Regions from separate parts of the Arthrobacter sp. GW460-12-1-14-TSB2 genome, predicted to be linked through region 1. Evidence: predicted binding sites of a transcription regulator. Region 1 holds the regulator's gene; the other holds the start of a gene.
The links. Region 1 encodes HrcA, which represses chaperone genes, less so after heat shock. Its sites were predicted from a motif close to TTNGCACTCGNNNNNNNCGAGTGCNAA; they were not measured.
Positions count from the first base shown of each region.

Region 1 (9,609 bases):
ACGGCTCGAACGCGAGTACAAGCTGGACCTGATTTCCACCGCCCCCAACGTGGAGTACGAGGTCACCCTGGAGGACAAGAAGGTTGTCCACGTCACCAACCCCAGCGAATACCCCACCGGCAAGGTCGCGGAGGTCCGTGAGCCGATGGTGTCCGCTACCATCCTGGCGCCGAACGAGTTCGTCGGGGCCATCATGGAGCTGTGCCAGAGCCGGCGCGGCGTGATGGGCGGCATGGACTACCTCTCCGAGGACCGGGTGGAAATCCGTTACCGCCTGCCGCTGGCTGAAATCGTTTTCGATTTCTTCGACATCCTGAAGTCCAAGACCCGCGGCTACGGCTCGCTGGACTGGAAGGCCGACGGCGACCAGGTGGCCGACCTTGTGAAGGTCGACATCATGCTCCAGGGCGAACAGGTGGACGCCTTCAGTGCGATCACCCACCGGGAGAAGGCCTACGCCTACGGTGTGATGATGACCGGCAAGCTGCGTGAGCTCATTCCCCGCCAGCAGTTCGAAGTGCCGATCCAGGCTGCCATCGGTTCCCGGATCATTGCCCGTGAAAGCATCCGTGCCATCCGCAAGGACGTCCTTGCCAAGTGCTACGGCGGTGACATATCGCGTAAGCGCAAACTGCTCGAAAAGCAGAAAGAAGGCAAAAAGCGGATGAAGATGGTGGGCCGCGTCGAGGTTCCCCAGGAAGCCTTCATCGCCGCGCTGACCACGGACGAATCCAAGGACAAGGCCAAGAAGTAGTGATGACCGTCGCCGCAACCCTGCGGAGCCGCCGCAATGCCTAGCGTTCTTCCCCTGGGTGACCCGGCGCCGTCGGACGGTCTGCTGCCTCCCCAAGCAGCAGACGGTGCGGCGGACCGGGCCTTCGGGCTCTACGTGCACATCCCGTTCTGCGCCGTCCGCTGCGGTTATTGCGACTTCAACACCTACACCGCAACTGAACTTGGCGGCGGTGCGTCCCAGGATGCGTATGCCTCCACCGCCATATCCGAGGTGAGGCTGGCCGCGGAGGTGCTCAAAACCTCCGGGCTACCGGACCGTCGCATGAGCACTGTCTTCTTCGGCGGCGGCACGCCCACGTTGCTCCCCGCAGAAGACCTCGCCCGGATCCTGGGCGCCGCCATCGAGGTATGGGGGCTGGAGCCCGGGGCTGAAGTCACCACCGAAGCCAATCCGGATTCCGTCACCCCTGAATCGCTCCAGCTGCTGGCTGATGCCGGCTTCACCCGCGTGTCCTTCGGGATGCAATCAGCAGTTCCGCACGTGCTCAAAGTCCTGGACCGCACGCACACGCCCAGCCGCGTGCCGCAGGTGGTGCGGTGGGCGCGGGAGGCGGGACTGGCCGTGAGCCTGGACCTGATCTACGGAACACCGGGGGAGTCCCTGGCCGACTGGCGGTACTCGCTGGAGACCGCGCTGTCCTATGAGCCGGACCATATCAGCGCCTATGCGCTCATCGTGGAGGACGGCACCAAACTGGCAGCCCAGATCCGCCGCGGTGAAGTCCCTGGAATCGACGACGACGACCACGCCGACAAATACGAACTCGGCGATCAGCTGATCGGCGAGGCAGGGCTGAGCTGGTACGAGGTCAGCAACTGGGCGCGCACACCGGAGCAGGCCTGCCGGCACAACCTGGCGTACTGGCGTGGTGACGACTGGTGGGGGATCGGCCCCGGTGCGCATTCACATGTCGGCGGAGTCCGCTGGTGGAACGTGAAGCACCCTACGGCGTACGCGGGGAGGCTTTCCGGCGGCGTGTCGCCGGCGGCGGGCCGGGAAACGCTCGACGCCGAAACCCGGAACGTCGAGCGGGTCATGCTCGAAGCCAGGCTCAGCAGCGGACTCGATGTGTCCGGGCTGGGAACGTCCGGCCAGCACGCCGTCGCCGGGCTGATCGCGGATGGCCTGGTGGATCCCGTGTCGGCCTTCCGCGGACGGCTGGTGCTCACCTTGAAGGGCCGGCTGCTTGCCGACGCCGTGGTGCGAAGGATCCTGCCCGACTGAGCGCACCCGGCCGGTGCTCGAAGCCGGTGTTCGATTGTGCCGGTTACTTGATCCAGCGCAGGTTGAAGTCGTAGCGGTGCGGCTGGCCGCGGTTCACATGGATCCCGGCTGCCACGGAGAAGCACGTCACGGCGATCCAAATCAGTGTGGCCAGCACCGCGAAGATGTTCCCCACCACCGGCAGCAGCACCAGGATGTTGCAGATGACTGCAGCGATCGTGGGAGGCAGGGTGAAGTTCAGCGCTTCCTTGGATTCCTGCGCCGTGAACGGTCCGCGGTCCTTGAAAATCAGGTAGATCAACAGCGACGGGACGCACCCAAGGATGCCGCCGAAGTGCGCGAGGGTTGCCCACTGCCGGTCTTCGTTGGCCGTCAGCGGCAGGGCGTTGGCGGGGACACCATGATACTGGGGCTGGCCATGGCCGGCCTGGTTGTCCCGTTGTTCACGTGCGTCTTCTGCCAAGGTGTCGTCCTTCGGATTGCAGTGGTGCGGTGGTTCCCGGATAAGCGGACGCTGCCACAGGAGCAACAACCGCCTTATCAAGAATACTGGGTCGGGGGTGCATTCGGAGAGTTCGACTTCCGCCTAACGCACTGGTAACTTCCGCCTAGGGCACCGTGAGGAAGTCGATGACCTCTTCCACGCGGCCCAGCAGGGACGGTTCCAGGTCGGCGTAACTACGCACCGCCCCCAGCAGCTTCTGCCAGCCGAGGCCAATGTCTTCCTTAGTCTCGTGCGGCCAGCCGAAGGCTGTCAGGATCCCGGTCTTCCAGTCCACGCCCCGCGGAATAACCGGCCACGCGTCGATGCCGAGCACTGCCGGCCGAATGGCCTGCCACACATCCACATAGGGATGGCCCACGATGAGGACGTTGCCCGCAGCGCCCGGGGACGCCATCACGGCATCGGCGATCCGTGATTCCTTGGAATTGGCAACCAAGTGGTCCACCAGCACTCCCAGCCGCCGGCCCGGACCCGGCCGGAATGCGGCTACCGCAGCCGTAAGATCGTCAATTCCGTGCAAGGGCTCGACGACGATGCCCTCCACCCTGAGGTCGTCACCCCAGACCTTTTCCACAAGTTCGGCGTCGTGTTTGCCTTCCACCCAGATGCGGCTGGCCTTGGCCACCTGGGCGCGCTGGCCTGCCACCCGCACGGATCCGGAGGCCGTCCTGCCGGATGTGCCGGAGGCTGCCTGGGCGCGCGGTGCCGGGGGCATCAGCCGGATCGGCAGGCCCTCCAGGAGGAACCCGTAGCCAAGTTGGAACGTGCGGGACTTCCCGCGCCGGTCCTCCAGGGCAACAACATGCATCCCGCCGGACTTCTCCACCCTGGTGACGGCGCCCACCCAGCCGGACTGCACGTCTTCCAGCACCATGCCGCGTTCAACCGGCACTTCGGGAAGCTCGGTTTTCCGGGGAGCCGTGATGTCCTGCGGGCCCCAGTTCTGGTACGACATCGGATAGACACAACCTTGCGCTAGAAAAAGTGAACACAGAAAGTGAAACAGGAGAAGGGGAACAGCGGCGCCCGTGGCGTCACGGAGGTGCATGTCTTGTCCTGCTCCGGAGTTTCGCCCGGAGCGGTACCAATGCTAACAACGCGGCGACTCATATTAGACTGGTTAGCACTTAGACATGACGAGTGCTAACGGTAGACGGGATCTGGCAGGCGACAGAGCCGGTCCGCGGCCCGGGTGAAGCCGATCGGAGGTGGAGAATGAGCGAACCACGCAAGCTTGAAGTACTGCGCGCCATCGTGGAGGACTACGTCCATTCCCGCGAACCTGTGGGCTCCAAGGCCCTGGTGGAGAGGCACCATCTGGGGGTCTCCAGCGCCACGATCCGCAATGACATGGCGGCCCTGGAAGATGAGGGCCTAATCACGGCGCCGCACACCAGCGCCGGGCGCATCCCCACGGATAAGGGCTACCGGCTCTTCGTCGACCAGATTTCCGCCGTCAAGCCGCTGTCGCAGGCGGAACGCCGGGCCATCCAGACGCTGCTCGAAGGATCGGAAGACCTGGACGACGTCCTGGAACGCACGGTGCGGCTGCTGTCGCAGCTGACCAACCAGGTGGCCGTGGTGCAGTATCCGCACCTCAGTCGTGCCATGGTGCGGCACATCGAGTTCGTGCTGCTGGCGCCGCGCCAGGTCCTCACCGTCCTGATTGCGGACACCGGAAAGGTCGAGCAGCGGGTCATCGACGTCGGCCAGGAACTCAGCGACGAGGCCCTTGCCGGCCTTCGCTCACGGTTCCTGAAAAGCCTGTCGGGGACGCCGCTGAGCCTGCTCCCGCAGGCGCTGCCCGCCGTCGTCGCAAGCTGCGAACCGGCACGCCGGCACGCCGCCCAGGCGCTGGCCCGCGGCCTGGATGCCCTGGCCAGCAGCACCCGCGAAGAGCGGATGGTCATGGCCGGCACCGCCAACCTCGCGCGGTCCAACGTTGACTTCCCGCTGAGCATCGGCCCGGTCCTCGAGGCGCTTGAGGAACAGGTGGTCATGCTCCGCCTGCTCAGCGAAATGGCGCAGGACCCCCGCGGCGTGACCGTCAGCATCGGCCGGGAGAATCCCTACGACGGCCTCGCGGAAGCCTCGGTGGTGGCCACAGGCTACGGGCCCGGTTCCAGTGCCAAGGTTGGCGTCCTTGGCCCCACCCGGATGGACTATCCCACCACCATGGCCGCGGTCCGTGCCGTGGCACGCTACCTTTCCAGGATCCTCGGGCCGTGACCGGCCCTTCATCAGCCAACCCGGCCTCCGTGTCCCGGCTTCCGGGGTGCGGCAGCAGCATCACAGGCAGTACAACCAGGAAGAGATACGAACTTTGAGCAGCCACTACGACGTTCTTGGAGTCTCACCCGAAGCGACGGGCGAAGAGATCAAGAAGGCCTACCGAAAGCTTGCGCGCACTTTGCACCCGGACGTGAACCCCGGTGAGGATGCCTCGGACCGCTTCAAGGCTGTCACGCACGCCTATGAAGTGCTGTCCGATCCGCAGAAGCGCCGCGTCTACGACACCACCGGCAACGAGAACGGCACCGATAACGGTTTTGGCGGCGCCGGCTACTCGGGACAGGGCTTCGCCTTCCAGGACATCTTCGACACCTTCTTCGGTGCGGGCGGCTCATCCGGACCTGCCTCGCGTGTCCGCCGGGGGCAGGATGCCCTCATCAGCGTCCGCATCGACCTCCGCGACGCCGTCTTCGGCGTCAACAAGAAGCTCGAAGTGGACACTGCCGTAACGTGCCCCACCTGCGAGGGTTCCTGCTGCCAGCCCGGGACCCACCCCGTGCGCTGTGACATCTGCGGGGGCAGCGGCCAGGTCCAGCGGGCCGTCCGTTCCATCCTGGGCCAGGTCATGACGGCGGCGCCCTGCGGCTCCTGCGAAGGCTTCGGAACCGTCATCAAGGATCCCTGCAATGAATGCAACGGGCAGGGCCGCATCCGCAGCCGGCGTTCGCTGACGGTCAAGGTCCCTGCCGGCGTTGCCACCGGAACCCGGATCCAGCTTGGCGGCCAGGGCGAAGCCGGCCCTGCCGGCGGACCCTCCGGCGACCTGTATGTGGAGATCCGGGTCAACAATGACGCGACGTACGTACGCGACGGCGATGACCTTCACGCGACCCTGCACATCCCGATGACTGCCGCAGCCCTTGGCACCGAACTCAGCCTCGACACCTTCGACGGCCAGCAGGAAATCGACGTCAAGGCGGGCACCCAGTCCGGTGAGGTCATCACCCTTCGCGGGCTCGGCGTCACCCACCTCCGGGGCTACGGCCGCGGCGATCTGAAAGTGCACCTGCAGGTCGAGACCCCGGCCAAGCTTGATGCCGCGCAGGAAGACCTGCTGCGGCAGCTCGCGAAACTCCGTGGCGAGCAGTACACCGAAGGGAAACTCTCCGCCAGCGGCGGTGTCTTCGCCAAGCTGCGGGACCGGCTCGGTAACCTGTAGCGGTGAGCAACCCTGTCTTTTTCGCAACCCCGGGAGCCCTGGACCACCAGGTTCCCGGTTCGCACTTTGTCCTCGAGGGCGCAGAGGCGAGGCACGCGGTCACCGTCAAGCGGATTGCCGTGGGGGAATCCGTTGACATCGCCGACGGCGCCGGCAAAAGGCTCACCGGCACGGTCGCCGCCGTTGGCCAAGGTGAACTGACGGTGGAGTGTTCAGTCCTCGACACGGAGGAGCGCCCGGACCTCCGCCTGGTCCTGGTCCAGGCACTGGCCAAAGGGGACCGGGACGAACTCGCCGCAGAAACCGCCACCGAACTGGGGATCGACGCGATCATCCCGTGGCAGTCCGAACGCTCCATCGTCCGGTGGAAAGGCGAACGGGCCGCGAAGGCCCACGCCAAATGGCAGTCCGTGGTGACCGCAGCCGCCAAACAGGCGCGGCGGGCTTGGATTCCTGAAGTCCGTGCCGCCGTCGACGGTGCCGGACTTCAGGCCGCAGTCTCCGCCGCGGACCTGGCCATCATCCTCCATGAGGATGCCGTGCGTCCGCTGCGGAGCGTGCTCGAGGCGTGGTGCGAGAACAACGCCGGGGCACCGGAGCCGGGGCCGCGCGAAATCCTGCTGATTGTGGGGCCCGAAGGGGGCATCAGTCCGCGGGAGGTTACCAGGCTGTGCGGGGCCGGTGCCGTGACGGCGCTCCTTGGCCACCATGTACTGAGGTCATCCACGGCAGGACCGGCCGCCACGGTGCTCGCCAGCGACATCCTGGGTCGCTGGTAGCCCCGCTAGGAAACCTTGAAACCGCGGGAGTCCACGTTCAGTTCCCGGTCGGGGTTCCCCGGGTCGACCTGGAATACCCGGATCTCATAATTTCCCGGCGCCAGGTTGACATTCATCGAGAAAAGTCCGGACTGTGCCTGGTCTGCCGAGGCAGTGACTTCGCCGCCCAAATAGGCGGTCTTGTCGCTGCTGCCGTCGACTTTCAGGATTTTCCACCGAAGTTTGCCCCCGGGCAGCGTGCTCCGTCCGCTGATCTTGACGCTGCCGTCGGGGACGCCCACACCTTCCTGGGGATCGATGATCCAGACCGGGGCCACCATGCCTGCCCCGCGCGGAGTGGGACTGCCCAGCCGAACGTGGTTGAAGGCGAGGTAATCGGTGTGCCCGTCAACCAGGATGACCACCTGGATTTGCTGGCCCGAGTCCACCAGCCCTGAGCTCGCTCCCGCGGCCGTTGCCGTGTAGACCAGCTGCTGGATGGCCCGCTTGGCCATGTCCTCGTCGAGGTTGCTGTTGAAGGCATCCGGTGAGACGTCCACCGTGATGACGTTCTTGCCGGAGATCGACGTTGCCAGCTTCTTCGGGTTTTGCCACGGGGTAAAGAAGTCGGGATCCAGCGGCTTGTCCGACATCATGGAGCGCAGGGCCCTGGTGACAGGGTTTTCCTGCTCCGGGACATCCCGGAATTCGCGGTACAGGTAGACGTTCTCGTTGCTGCGGCCGATCCAGTACACGGGTGCCTTGTTGGAAGCCTGCGTGGTTTCCAGTGGGGCACTCGTGCTGGGAACGCCCGCGGTGGCGGATCCGGTGACTGTCTGGGGGGTGCTGGCAGCGGTGTTCAAGGACGGCTGGGGAGTGGCGACGCAGGAGGACAGCACCATGGCAGCGGGCAGCACAAACAGGAGCACTGCGGAACGTGTCCGCCCGCCTCCTGCTGTCTGCCGGCGTCGTGGTTTCCTGGTCTCCATGGTGATCCCGGTACCTGCCCTGTCCTGATAAACGTTGCCGATGAAGTGGTTCAAGACGGGCGAAAGCCCGCGATGGATTCCAGCATTACATAGAGTCCCAGGCGCCCTGCGGCGTTTGCGGACGGATTGCCGAACTGCAACGGGAACGATACGAGGCCGATACGAAGTTGATACCTAATGACGGGAATCTGCAACGAAGCGGTCGCGGCCAAACGCCCGGCAGCCACGCCCCGCGGCCCCCGGACGGCTTACTGGCGTAAGATATAAGGACTCGGCCGCGCACGGAGTCCGACGCTGAAGCAGCGGGAGCGAAGTGATCGGCCAGAGAAACAATTTTCCTAACTGGAGGGGACCAGAGGCCCGCAGGCCGGCACCATGACTGAAGCAACAAACGGAAGGCCCCGGTTCAGCGCCGGTGAGCGCACCACAGGTGAATTTCCCCACAGTCTTCCCGGTGTCCGGACGGAGGTGGTCATCTTCGACAACTCCGAACAGATGGTTCAGTCCCTCGGCAGTCACGACGAGGCCCTCCGTTTTATCGAAGAACAGTTTCCTGCCGTGGATTTCCATGTCCGCGGCAATGAACTGGCCATCAGCGGCCCCGCGGCCGACGTTCCCAGGATCATGCGCCTGCTCCACGAAGTAAGGGGACTCGTTGACCGGGGCACGGTCATTACACCGGCAGTGCTCCAGCAGCTCGCGGCCCTGCTCCGGAGCCAGTCGCTCCAAAATCCGGTTGAGGTGTTGACATACAACATCCTGTCGAGCCGTGGCAAGACAATCCGGCCGAAGACGCTGAACCAGAAGAACTATGTGGACGCCATTGACGCGAACACGGTGATCTTTGGAATCGGACCGGCAGGCACCGGCAAAACCTTCCTTGCCATGGCAAAGGCCGTCCAGGCCCTGCAGCAGAAGGAAGTCAGCCGCATCATCCTCACCAGGCCGGCGGTGGAAGCCGGCGAACGGCTGGGCTTCCTGCCCGGGACGCTCAGCGACAAGATCGATCCGTACCTGCGTCCGCTCTACGACGCGCTCCACGACATGATGGACCCGGAGTCCATCCCGCGGCTGATGGCGGCGGGCACCATTGAAGTGGCCCCGCTCGCATACATGCGCGGCCGAACCCTCAACGACGCGTTCATCATCCTGGATGAAGCCCAGAACACCACGCCGGAGCAGATGAAGATGTTCCTGACACGGCTCGGGTTTGGCTCCAAAATGGTGGTCACCGGCGACGTCACGCAGGTGGACCTGCCGTTTGGCACCCGTTCCGGGCTCCGGATCGTGGAGGAGATTCTCCAAGGCATTGACGACGTCAACTTCAGCGTGCTGGATTCCTCGGACGTAGTGCGCCACCGCCTCGTCGGCGACATTGTCAACGCTTACGGTATTTGGGACGAGGCACAAAGGAACCGGGTGAAGCATTCCGTGCCCCGGGAGAAGCGGGGAGAGCACGCATGAGCATCGAAGTAAACAACGAATCGGGCGTCCAGGTGGATGAAGCCGAGTTGGTTGCCCTGGCCCGGTATGTGTTCGAACGCCTGTACATCCACCCCCAGGCTGAGCTTTCCATCCTGCTCGTGGACGAACCCGCCATGGAAAAGCTGCACCTCGAGCTCATGGATGAGCCCGGGGCCACCGATGTCCTGTCCGTTCCCATGGACGAACTGACTCCGGGTACGCCGGACAAGCCGACACCGCAGGGCATGCTCGGCGATATTGCCGTTTGCCCGCAGGTGGCGGAAGTCCAGGCCCGGAACGCGGGACATTCCACCCAGGACGAGATGCTGCTGCTCACCACGCACGGAATCCTGCACCTCCTTGGTTACGACCACGCCGACCCCGAAGAAAAAGAAGAGATGTTCGGCCTGCAGCGGGAACTG
Region 1 is NZ_JBWKYC010000001.1:338,991-348,599, reverse strand. Features, by position in the region: gene lepA (translation elongation factor 4) at 1-754, shown strand, start outside; gene hemW (radical SAM family heme chaperone HemW) at 791-2,020, shown strand; gene AC07YR_RS01660 (DUF4870 domain-containing protein) at 2,064-2,483, opposite strand; gene AC07YR_RS01655 (DUF3097 domain-containing protein) at 2,629-3,480, opposite strand; gene hrcA (heat-inducible transcriptional repressor HrcA) at 3,741-4,754, shown strand; gene dnaJ (molecular chaperone DnaJ) at 4,849-5,976, shown strand; gene AC07YR_RS01640 (16S rRNA (uracil(1498)-N(3))-methyltransferase) at 5,979-6,755, shown strand; gene AC07YR_RS01635 (GerMN domain-containing protein) at 6,761-7,723, opposite strand; gene AC07YR_RS01630 (PhoH family protein) at 8,099-9,187, shown strand; gene ybeY (rRNA maturation RNase YbeY) at 9,184-9,609, shown strand, end outside.

Region 2 (11,369 bases), on a different contig from region 1:
GGCAACGCGTGCCGCAACGTCCTCGGCCGATCCGGCGCCGTCAACGATGGTGGTGTTGTCCTTGGTGACCGTGATGCGGCGGGCAGTGCCGAGCACCTCGAGGCCAACGGAGTCCAGGCTCAGGCCGAGTTCCGGGGAAACAACCTGTGCGCCGGTGAGCGTCGCGATGTCCTGCAGCATGGCCTTGCGGCGGTCGCCGAAGCCGGGAGCCTTGACGGCAACAACGTTCAGGGTGCCGCGGATGCGGTTGACGATCAGGGTGGAGAGGGCTTCGCCTTCAACGTCCTCGGCAATGATGAACAGCGGCTTGGAGCTCTGCAGCGCCTTTTCCAGCAGCGGCAGGAAGTCCTGCACCGAGGAGATCTTGCCCTGGTTGATCAGGATGAGGGCGTCTTCGAGTACTGCTTCCTGGCGTTCCGCGTCGGTGACGAAGTACGGGGACAGGTAGCCCTTGTCGAACTGCATGCCCTCGGTGAGGACCAGTTCGGTCTGCGTGGTGGAGGACTCCTCAATGGTGATCACACCATCCTTGCCGACCTTGCCGAAAGCCTCGGCCAGGAGCTCGCCGATCTCATCGCTCTGGGCGGAGATGGCTGCGACGTTCGCAACCTGGGTGCCTTCAACGGGACGGGCGTTCTCGAGCAGGCGTGCTGCGACGGCCTCAACCGAGACCTCGATGCCGCGCTTGATCTGGCCCGGAGCGGCGCCGGCTGCAACGTTGCGCAGGCCTTCCTTGACCAGTGCCTGCGCCAGGACGGTGGCGGTGGTGGTGCCGTCGCCGGCGACGTCGTTGGTCTTGGTGGCGACTTCCTTGGCCAGCTGAGCGCCAAGGTTTTCGAACGGGTCATCCAGTTCGACTTCGCGGGCGATGGTCACACCGTCGTTCGTAATGGTGGGAGCGCCCCACTTCTTGTCCAGCACGACGTTGCGGCCGCGCGGGCCAAGCGTCACCTTGACAGTGTTGGCGAGCTTATCGATGCCGGCTTCAAGCGACCGGCGGGCAGCGTCGTTAAACGCAAGCTGCTTTGCCATGGTTGTGTCCTTTCGAGACAGAAACCCCGCGCCGCTGACCAGTCAGAAATGAATCAGACGGATCGGCGGCGCGGGGTCAAAGAGTTACTTTACGACGATCGCCAGAACGTCGCGGGCGGACAGCACGAGGTACTCGGTGCCGCCGGTCTTGACTTCGGTTCCGCCGTACTTGGAGTAAATAACAACATCGCCGACGGCGACGTCGACCGGAACGCGGTTGCCGTTGTCGTCGAAGCGGCCGGGGCCTACTGCAACAACTTCGCCTTCCTGCGGCTTCTCCTGTGCGGAGTCCGGGATAACCAGGCCGGAAGCCGTGGTCTGCTCGGCTTCGAGCGGGCGGACAACAATACGATCCTCAAGAGGCTTAATAGAGACCGACACTCGGACCTCTCCTTTTCGTCAGCAAATTCATGGACTGGAAAACTGTTGCGCCTATGCATGCAAACCGTCGTCGCGGTGCCGGCAGCAGCGTGGCTGGCAGTTCTTCATGTATTAGCACCCTCCTAGGGAGAGTGCTAATGACGACTCTATGTAAGTCGTTAGCACTCGGTCAAGGCGAGTGCCAGAATTTCGTCCGCGGTGAACGCCTAGCGACCTGCCAGGTCCTCAAAGTCGACGTCGTCGCCGTCGTCCGTGTCGTCGTCGTTCGTAACGTTGCGGTTCCGGTACAGCACGACGGCGGCGGCGAGCGCCGTGGCGACCGAGGCGACCAGGAACACGAGGCCTCCTGCGCGGACAGCGGCGTACGACTCGCGGATTTGCCGCGCCTCGTCGGTGTCGTCCTGGATGTTCTTGCCGCCCACGGAGTACACGGTTGCGTTGAAGGAGTCCAGGAAGAAGATGATCACCAGGAGCGCCAGGCAGACGACGGCGATGGCGGCACCGGCGATCAGCGCGGGGCGGGCGTACCTGGCAAGGCCCGTGTGCTGGTGGTGGTCATTGCGTTGATCTTCTACGGGTGGCTGCGGCCCTGCGCTGTCTTCCATGCCTCCAACCCTATCCGTACAGGGGTGCCGGGCTGCCCGATGAGTCTTCTCGATTAGGCTTGATGACATGGCTGACGCACCGCAGGACCTGATCGCCCCGCTCCTGACCAGCGAAGGCTGGGAGCTGCTGGCGTCGCTGGGGCCGTACCGGGAGGACGATGCGTTCCGGCTCAATGAGTCGCTCCGGAAAGCCGGCCACTCCCCCGCGCTCGTCTCGGCAGTCCTCACCCAGTCCAGGCTGCGGACCAAGGCTGAGGCCAAATTCGGCGAATTCGCCCGGCAGATGATCTTCACCCAGGCGGGCCTTGAACAGGCCACGCGCCTCAATGTCGCCGCCCGGCATGCTGAACGGTTCGCCTCCGCGGGAATCGAGCACGTGGCGGATCTCGGCTGCGGGCTGGGCGCCGATGCCATGGCGCTGGCCTCCATGGACATCCGGGTCACGGCAGTGGAAATGGACGAAACCACTGCCGCCTGCGCCACCATGAACCTGATTCCCTTCCCCCACGCCAGTGTGGTTCACTCCGATGCCACCTCCGTCCCGCTCGACGGCGTGGGCGGCGTCTGGCTGGACCCGGCCCGCCGCACCACCTCCACCTCGGGCACGCGCCGGATCTGGGATCCGGAGGAATTCTCGCCGCCGCTGTCCTTCGTGGAATCCCTCGCCGAATCCGGGCGCGCGGTAGGCGTGAAGATGGGGCCCGGCATGCCGCACGAATCCGTCCCTGCCGGTTGCGAGGCACAGTGGGTCTCGGTAGGCGGCGACGTCACCGAAGTGACACTGTGGTTCAATGCGGTCAGCCGCCCCGGCATCCGGCGGGCCGCCCTGCTCCTGGGCCCGCAGGGCGCTGCCGAAATCACCAGCGCGGAAGGGTTCGACGGCGGACCGGTGGCCCCCGTGGGTCCGGTGGAGGGCTACCTGTACGAGCCCGACGGGGCCGTCATCCGGGCCGGGCTCGTGGCGGATGTCGCGGCGCGGCTGAACGGCCACCTCGTGGACGAACACATTGCCTACATCTGCGCACCGGAGCTCGTGGACACCCCGTTTGCCAGGGCCTACAAGGTCCTGGAGGTGATGCCGTTCAACGTCAAGGCCCTCAAGGCGTGGGTGAAGCAGCACAACATCGGCGTGCTGGACATCAAGAAACGGGGCACATCGGTCACGCCGGAGGAACTCCGCAAGCAGCTCCTCGCCGGAGGCAAGGGGTCAAAGGGCAAAAAGACAGCCACCCTGGTCCTCACCAGGATCGGCGAGGACCGGGTGGCCATTTCGGTGCAGCCGGTGCAGCCCAGGTAGCCTGCTGCCCGGTGACCGGGCATGCCTGGGCATGGCCTGCTACTGGGCGCGCATGAAGTCTTCGGCCGCGCGGACCTGCTCGTCCGTGGGCCGGACGCCGGTGTACAGCACAAACTGCTCCAGGGCCTGGATGGTGGCCACTTCGGCGCCGGTGATGACCGTCTTCCCGGCAGCCCGGGCAGCCTTGACGAGCGGCGTCTCGGCCGGCAGCGCGACGACGTCGAACACCACCTTCGCGGCATCCACCGCCTCCGGCGGGAAGGACAGCGAGTCGGCGTCGGGACCGCCGGCCATTCCAACGGGTGTCACGTTGATGATCATGTCCGCAGTGCTGCCAGCGTCCGCCGCGGGCAGTTCGGCGCTCCACTTGAAGCCGTAGAGGTCCGCGAGCGGCTTTCCTGACGCCTCGTTGCGGGCAACGATGGTGACGTCGCGGAAGCCTGCATCGCGGAGGGCGGCGGCCGTGGCTTTGGCCATGCCGCCGGAGCCCTTGAGCAGCACCGAGTAGTTCGTCGGGACGGCGTTGCGCTGCAGCAGCTGCTCGATCGCCGTGTAATCCGTGTTGTAGGCCGTGAGCTTGCCGCCGTCGTTCACGATGGTGTTGACCGAATCGATGGCCTTTGCCGAGGGGTCCATCACGTCCACCAGCGCAATGACGTCTTCCTTGTACGGCATGGACACCGCGCAGCCCCGGATGCCAAGTCCACGGACCCCGGCAATCGCCTGGGCAAGGTCCGTGGGCGCGAAGGCCTTGTAGATCCAGTTCAGGCCCAGCTGCTCATACAGATGGTTGTGGAAGCGGGTCCCGTTGTTGCTCGGGCGGGCCGAGAGCGAGATGCACAGGGTCATGTCTTTATTCAGAATTGGCACGGGTCCATTAAACGCCCCCGGAGCCCGGACAGCACTGTTACGCCACGGAGCGGTGCGTTAGCAGCCGCTTCCGGGCGCAAAAGGTCCGACGGCGGCGGGCAGCTTTCCGGGGGCAGGCGCCTTGCCCGCGAGGACGGCCACCAGGGCGTTGAAGGCTTCCTGGCTGCGGCCGTAGAGGGCAACTTTGGCGGGGGCCGCCGATCCGGCCAGCGGCCACGGCGCATCGAGCGCCACCACGACGTCGCCTTGGGCCGGGGGCCCTTCATAGCCGATCAGCGTCACGAGCGGTCCGGCGCCGAGCGAAATGCCGGCCGCGCGGGCGGCCTCGGCGAAACGCGCGCGGTCCTGTTCATTGCCGCCGGCCAGCCGGACGCTGCCGGGCACCATCGGCCCATGGCACGGCCCGGCCAGGACGGTGACTGCTGCTGCGGACACCCGCTGGGAAAGGGCGGAGCCGCTTCCGGGCGCGGCAGCCGGGGACGCAGGGGTGCGGGCGCGCCACATCATCATGGTCACCACCCGCTGGGCTGCCTCGTCGAGGCGGGACGCCGGCAGCGCGCCGGTCTCGACGGCGCCCACCACGGCTGCGTGGGCGGCTGCGACGTCTCCGGGCATCAGCAGCAGGTCCGCCCCGGCGGCCAGTGCCAGCGGTGCGGCGGACTCTCCGGGGAACTGCTTGTGCACCGCGCCCATGTTGAGCGCATCCGTCACGGCCACACCCTTGAAACCCATGCCGCGGAGGGCGGCGTAGCTCGCTTTGGACAAGGACGCGGGCACGCCCGGCTCCAGGGCGGGCACGGAGATGTGGCCGGTCATGATCATGGGCAGGCCTGCTTCGATGGCAGCCTGGAACGGTTTCCAGTCCTTCGCCCGGAGTTCCGCCACTGTTGCCTTCTGCACCGGCAGGTTCTCGTGCGAATCGACGGCCACGGAGCCGTGCCCGGGGAAGTGCTTGGCGGAGGGCAGGAGCCCGCCCGCCAGCATTCCCCGGGCAAAACCGACGCCGAGGCCTGCCGCAGCATCAGGGTTGCCGGACATGGCCCTGGCCCCGATGGTCGGGTCCAGCGGGCCGGCCGTGACATCCGTGGCCGGCGCGAAGTCCGCGGTGAAGCCGAGCCCGGCAAGCTCCGCGGCGAGCGCCCTGCCGGCGTCCGTAGCGAGCCCGACGTTTCCGGCGGCGCCGTAGCTCATGGGGGCCGGCCACTCGGTCAAGGGTGCGCGCAGCCGGGCGACCACGCCGCCTTCCTGGTCCACGCCGATCACGGCCGGCCAGGTGCGTCCGTCCGCCTTGGCCGCCTTCTGCAGGAGGCTTATCCCCGAGGCCATCGCGGCGGTGTCCACGGTTCCGTCGGCAGACCGCGGCACGTTGTCACCCATGACGATTGATCCACCCAGGTGCAGCTTTTCCATCGTGGCGGCGTGGGCAGCAAAGTCGGTTCCAGTGAAGAAGGGCATCAGCACCTGCCCGGCTTTCTGTTCGACGCTCATTTTTGCGACGGCGGCGCGGGCAGCGTCTTCGTCCTTCTGCTGCGGTCCCCAACCCAGCTGGCGTTCTCCGGGGGCGGGGGTTGAAGGCCTGGGCGCTGCCGGGCTCCCCGACGCGGGCGCGGAACGCAGGGCACTGCCGGACGCCGGTGCCGGTGCCGTTGACGATGGCGTTCCGGACTGCGGTCCGGAGGAGGGGGAAGGTGCGCCTGTACAGGCGGCGGTGGCAAGCATTGCCGCCGTCACCGCCAGCGTCGTCGCTGTTTTGTGGAAAGTCCTTGTGTGAAAACTGTCACTGCGTCCTTGAAACCAAGCCATCATCTCGATGCTACCCCTGCACTAGACTTGAACCACCCGTTGCCCGCCCTCTGGCTGCTTCTGCAACGGACGGCGGAACAGTGAAGGGACCACATGAAGATTGATTTCGCTTCATCCAGGCAATCAACTCTTGGTGTGGAATGGGAGCTCGCACTGGTCAATGCCCAGACCGGCGAACTGGCCTCCGTAGCCAATGAGGTGCTCCGCGGTGTGGCCGCCAACCATCCCGAGCTCAACGAGGACGACGAACACCCGCACATCAAACAGGAACTCCTGCTGAACACGGTGGAGCTCGTCACCGGTATCTGCGAGACGGTGGCGCAGGCCAAGGCGGACCTCAGCAGTTCGCTCGCCGCCGTGCGGGAAGTCACCGATCCCATGGGTGTCGAACTCTTCTGCGCCGGAAGCCATCCTTTCAGCCCTCCGCAGCTGCAGCCGGTCACGGACAAAGCACGGTATGCCAAGCTCATCGACCGCACCCAGTGGTGGGGGCGCCAGATGGTGATCTACGGCGTACACGTCCACGTGGGCCTGGACAGCCGCGACAAGGTCCTGCCGGTGCTGGACGGACTGCTGAACTACTTCCCCCATTTCCAGGCGCTCTCCGCCTCGAGTCCCTTCTGGGGCGGCGAGGACACCGGCTACGCATCCCACCGCGCGCTCATGTTCCAGCAGCTGCCTACCGCGGGCCTGCCGTTCCAGTTCTCCACCTGGGCAGACTACGAATCCTATGTCCAGGACATGTTCACCACCGGAGTGATCGACACCATCTCGGAGATCCGCTGGGACATCCGCCCGGTCCCCAACCTGGGCACCATCGAGATGCGCATCTGCGACGGCCTGGCCACGCTGGAGGAAGTCGGCGCAATCGCAGCCCTGACCCAGTGCCTGGTGGACGAATTCTCCACCATCATGGACAACGGCGGCACCATTCCCACCATGCCGCCCTGGCACCTCCAGGAAAACAAGTGGCGTGCGGCCCGGTACGGCCTCGATGCGATCATCATCCTCGACGCCCAGGGCAACGAGCAGCTGGTCACCGAGCACCTGCTCGAAACGCTGAACCGGCTCGCGCCCGTGGCCGCGAAACTCGGCTGCTCGGACGAGCTTGCCGACGTCGAAAAGATCATCAGCCGCGGTGCCGGGTACCAGCGGCAGCGCCGTGTCGCGGCGGAAAACGGCGGCAACCTCCAGGCCGTGGTGCTGGACCTCGTCAAACAGATGCGGAACGGCCCCACCGCCTGAATCCCCCTGAGTTTCCCCTTGAGGGGTTTTAGGCGGGAAGGGATACCGCCGTGACCGGCATGGACGAATCCGGGGCGAAACTGATGCCGCTGGGCTCGATGCCGGCCATGACCAGCTGGGCCCCGAGGGCGGCCACCATGGCCCCGTTATCCGTGCACAGATCCAGCGGCGGGACGGTCAGCCGGATCCCGGCCGCACTGCACCGCTGCTCGGTGAGCTGGCGCAGCCGTGAGTTCGCGGCAACTCCGCCGCCCAGCAGCAGCTCGGTGATGCCGTATTCCCGGCAGGCAAGCACCGCCTTGGACGTGATCACGTCCACCACAGCCTCCTGGAACGCGGCCGCGACGTCCGCGACCGGCACCTCCTCGCCGCGGGCTTCGAACTGCTCCACGCAGCGGGCGACGGCGGTCTTCAGTCCGCTGAACGACCAGTCGTAGCGGTGCGGGCCCGGTTCGTCCGCGGTGCCCATATATTTGGGCTGGGTCAGCCCGCGCGGGAACCGGATCGCCTTGGCGTTGCCGGTCCGGGCAAGTTTGTCGATGGCCGGTCCGCCCGGGTAGCCGAGGCCCAGAAGCCGGGCCACCTTGTCGTAGGCTTCCCCGGCGGCGTCGTCGATGGTGGAACCCAGCAGCTCGACGTCGTCAGTGATGCTCCGGATCCGGAGGATTTCGGTGTGGCCGCCGGACACCAGGAGGGCGCCCAAATTCTCAGGCAAGATGTTCTCAGGCAGGCTGTTCCCCGCCTGCAAGAGGCCGACGCCGACATGGGCCACCAGGTGGTTGATGGCATACAGCGGCTTGCCGGTGGCCACCGCGAGCGCCTTCGCGGCGCACACGCCCACCATCAGCGCCCCGGCCAGGCCCGGACCGGAGGTGACGGCGATAGCGTCGACGTCGTCGAGTCTTACTCCGGCCTCTGCGAGGGACGCCTGCAGCGTGGGCACGAAGGCGTCCAGGTGTGCGCGCGACGCGATCTCGGGGATAACCCCGCCGAAGCGGACGTGTTCCTCCATGGAGGAGGACACTGTGTTGCTGAGCAGGGCCGTTCCGCGCACGATTCCCACGCCTGTCTCATCGCAGGAGGATTCGATGCCCAGGACAAGGGGTTGCGTTTGGTTCATGGTGTGTCTGCCTCCGTGGCCGTCAAGTGGTCGGGGGTCGCATTAGTGGACTCCGGTCCTGCCAGAAGGCCGGAGTCCGGGAGTTGGAGGCGCATGATCAGGGCGTCCACCCCGTCCCGGTAATACCGCGGGCGGACGTGGATCTGTTCGAAGCCGAAGCGGCGGTAAAGCTGCTGGGCCCGGGGGTTGTCCGCCCTGACTTCCAGCAGCACGTCCGCCGCCCGGCGCCGCCGGCTTTCGGCGATGAGCTCGGTCAGCAGGGCCGAGCCGATCCCCCTGCCTTCACACTCCGGCACGACGGCGATGGTCTGCACGTCCGCGATCGGTTCGATGCACATCAGACCGGCGTAGCCCACGATTTCGCCGGCAGCCTCGGCCACCAGGTAGTGGCGGGTTTCGGCCTGTGCCAGTTCGTCATGGAACATCTGGAGCGGCCAGGCGTCCACCGGGAACAACCTGCATTCGAGGGTGTGCACCGCAGGGATATCCGCACCGCTCATGGCCCGCAATGTCACGCCGTTCGGGACGACTCCGGTGATTCCTGCCGTCCCGTTCACAGCGCACGCTTCCGGGGGCCCGGGACCTGGGCGTCGGACTCGCGGAGGTACAACGGGGTGGAGTCCGGCAGCTGCTCCCCCGCGGCCAGCCGGGCCAGTGCGAACTGGCCCAGGTAAAGGGCATCGGGCTGCTCCGAGCTGAAGTCCGGATCAGCACGGAGGACATCCTCGTAGATGCCTGCGCCGGCTCCATAGGCCGGCAGGTCGGGCAGCCCGGCCGCGAACCCCACGTGCGGGCCGTCAACCAGCAGGGGCAGCTGGCCGTCTGCGAGTGAATAGCGGGCCCAGTACACCTCTTTGCGCCGGGCATCCGTTGCCACCAGGAATTCCGGCACCGCGGACGTCGATTCAGCCACTTCCAGCGCCATGGCGTCCAGGCTCATCAGGCCGTACAGGGGTTTGCCCCACACGTAGGACAGGGTCCGTGCGGTGGCAATCCCGGACCGCAGCCCCGTGAACGGCCCCGGGCCAACACCGGCCACAATCGCGTCGATGTCCGCACCCGTCACCCCTGCGTCGGCGAGCATGTCGCCGATGCCCGGAGCCAGCACTTCGGCATGGCTGCGGGTGTCCTCGGTGGAGAAACTCGCCAGCACCCCTTCGGGCGCATCGTCCGAAACCAGGGCGGCACTGGCCACGGCTGACGTGTCGATGGCAAGGATCAGCATCAGTCATTCCCTTTCAAGGCGGCAGGCAGCAGGGGCTGCTCAGCCCAGCGCGGGCCGAAGCCGCGGATCACGATGGTGCGGGGTTCGTCGTCGTCGTCCGTATCGAAGTCCAGCACACCGTCCTCGGAGTCTGGTGAGCTCACCAGCGGCCGGTGCAGTTCGACGTCGAGCAGGCTGTCGCTAAGGTGCTCCACGCGTCCGCGGCCCCACTCCACCACCGTTACGGTGCTGTCCAGCGTGTTTTCGAGGTCGATGTCATCGATTTCGGCGGCGCTTTCGAGCCGGTACGCATCAACGTGCACCAGGTCTGGTCCGCCGGGACGCGGCCCGTCCGCAAGGTTGGGATGGATGCGGACCAGGACGAACGTGGGCGAAATGATGCCGGCCCGGACACCCAGGCCCTCGCCGAGCCCCTGGGTGAAGGTGGTCTTCCCCGCGCCGAGCTCGCCCGTCAGGACCACCAGGTCGCCGGCCTCGAGAACGGCACCAAGGGCGGCAGCCAGGGCATGGGTTTCCTCGGCGGTCTGCACCGAGAGGGACAGCTCCCACTGCGGATCGCTCATCGTGATTCACCCGGCCGGTCTGCCGGATTTTCGTTGACGTACCGCCTCGGGACGCGCGGGCTGATCCGCGTCACGATCTCGTAGTTGATGGTGCCGGCGGCGCGGGCCCAGTCGTCCGCCGTCGGGCCGCCGTCGGCGCCGTCGCCGAAGAGGACCGCCTCGGCACCCAGCAGGCTGGGTCCGCCGGATGCCACGCCGCGGGGTCCCAGGTCGATCACCATCTGGTCCATGGCGATCCTGCCCACCACCGGGTAGTTCCGGCCCTCCACCCGGACGGGGCCGCCGGTGGCAACGCGCGGCACGCCGTCGGCGTATCCAAGCGGGATCAGTCCCAGGGTGCTGGTGCCGGAGGTGCGGTAGTTGAGTCCGTAGGAAACACCCTGGCCTGCCGGGACGTCCTTGCAGTGCGACACCTTGGTGCGGACGGTCATGGCCGGGCGCAGCCCCAGTTCGGCCGGCGACTGGCCGTCAAACGGTGAGAGCCCGTAGATACCCAGGCCCACCCGGACCAGGTCGAAGTGTGTGTCGGGGCGGGAAAGCGTGGCCGGCGTGTTGGCCAGGTGGCGGACTTCGGGGTCCACTCCGGCGTCCTCGGCGATGGCCAGGACTTCGCGGAAGGCCTGCAGCTGCTGGTCCGTTTCCGGGCGGTCCGGTTCGTCCGCCACGGCAAGGTGGGAGAAGATACCCACCACACGGAGAAGGCCTTCGTCCTGGTATTCCATCGCTTCGCCCACCAGGCTGTCCCAGGCTTCCAGCGTTGCGCCGTTGCGGCCCAGGCCGGTGTCCACCTTCAGGTGGACCCGTGCCGGCCGTTCCTGCTCGCGGGCCGCCAGGACAATCTTCTCCAGCTCCCAGCCGGAGCAGCCGATGTCGATTCCGGCGGCGACGGCGGCACCGAAGTTGCTGTCCGGCGTATGCAGCCACGCGAGAAGCGGCGCCTCGATGCCGGCGGCGCGCAGGGCAAGCGCCTCAGAGATGTGCGCAACACCGAGCCACTGCGCCCCGGCGTCGAGCGCTGCCCGGGCCACCGGAACGGCACCGTGCCCGTAGGCATCAGCTTTCACCACGGCCATGACCTGCGCCGGTGAGGCAACGGCTGCCAGGTGGCGGACATTGTGCCGGATGGCGTCCAGGTCGATCACTGCTGAACGTTCGCTGGCGGGGCTTTCACTGGCGGAGCCTGGCGCTGAGTCCGGGACGGGCCGGAAGTCGCCGGTTGCTGCTGGGT
Region 2 is NZ_JBWKYC010000003.1:96,740-108,108, forward strand. Features, by position in the region: gene groL (chaperonin GroEL) at 1-1,032, opposite strand, end outside; gene groES (co-chaperone GroES) at 1,117-1,413, opposite strand; gene AC07YR_RS06075 (hypothetical protein) at 1,620-2,018, opposite strand; gene AC07YR_RS06080 (THUMP-like domain-containing protein) at 2,086-3,315, shown strand; gene AC07YR_RS06085 (shikimate 5-dehydrogenase) at 3,355-4,185, opposite strand; gene AC07YR_RS06090 (glycoside hydrolase family 3 N-terminal domain-containing protein) at 4,243-5,640, opposite strand; gene AC07YR_RS06095 (hypothetical protein) at 5,627-5,956, shown strand; gene AC07YR_RS06100 (glutamate--cysteine ligase) at 6,082-7,233, shown strand; gene tsaD (tRNA (adenosine(37)-N6)-threonylcarbamoyltransferase complex transferase subunit TsaD) at 7,262-8,353, opposite strand; gene rimI (ribosomal protein S18-alanine N-acetyltransferase) at 8,350-8,853, opposite strand; gene tsaB (tRNA (adenosine(37)-N6)-threonylcarbamoyltransferase complex dimerization subunit type 1 TsaB) at 8,907-9,578, opposite strand; gene tsaE (tRNA (adenosine(37)-N6)-threonylcarbamoyltransferase complex ATPase subunit type 1 TsaE) at 9,578-10,141, opposite strand; gene alr (alanine racemase) at 10,138-11,369, opposite strand, start outside.
Region 2: groES (co-chaperone GroES) is a predicted target of HrcA. The motif match lies at 1,572-1,598, and genes of this name have one in related genera.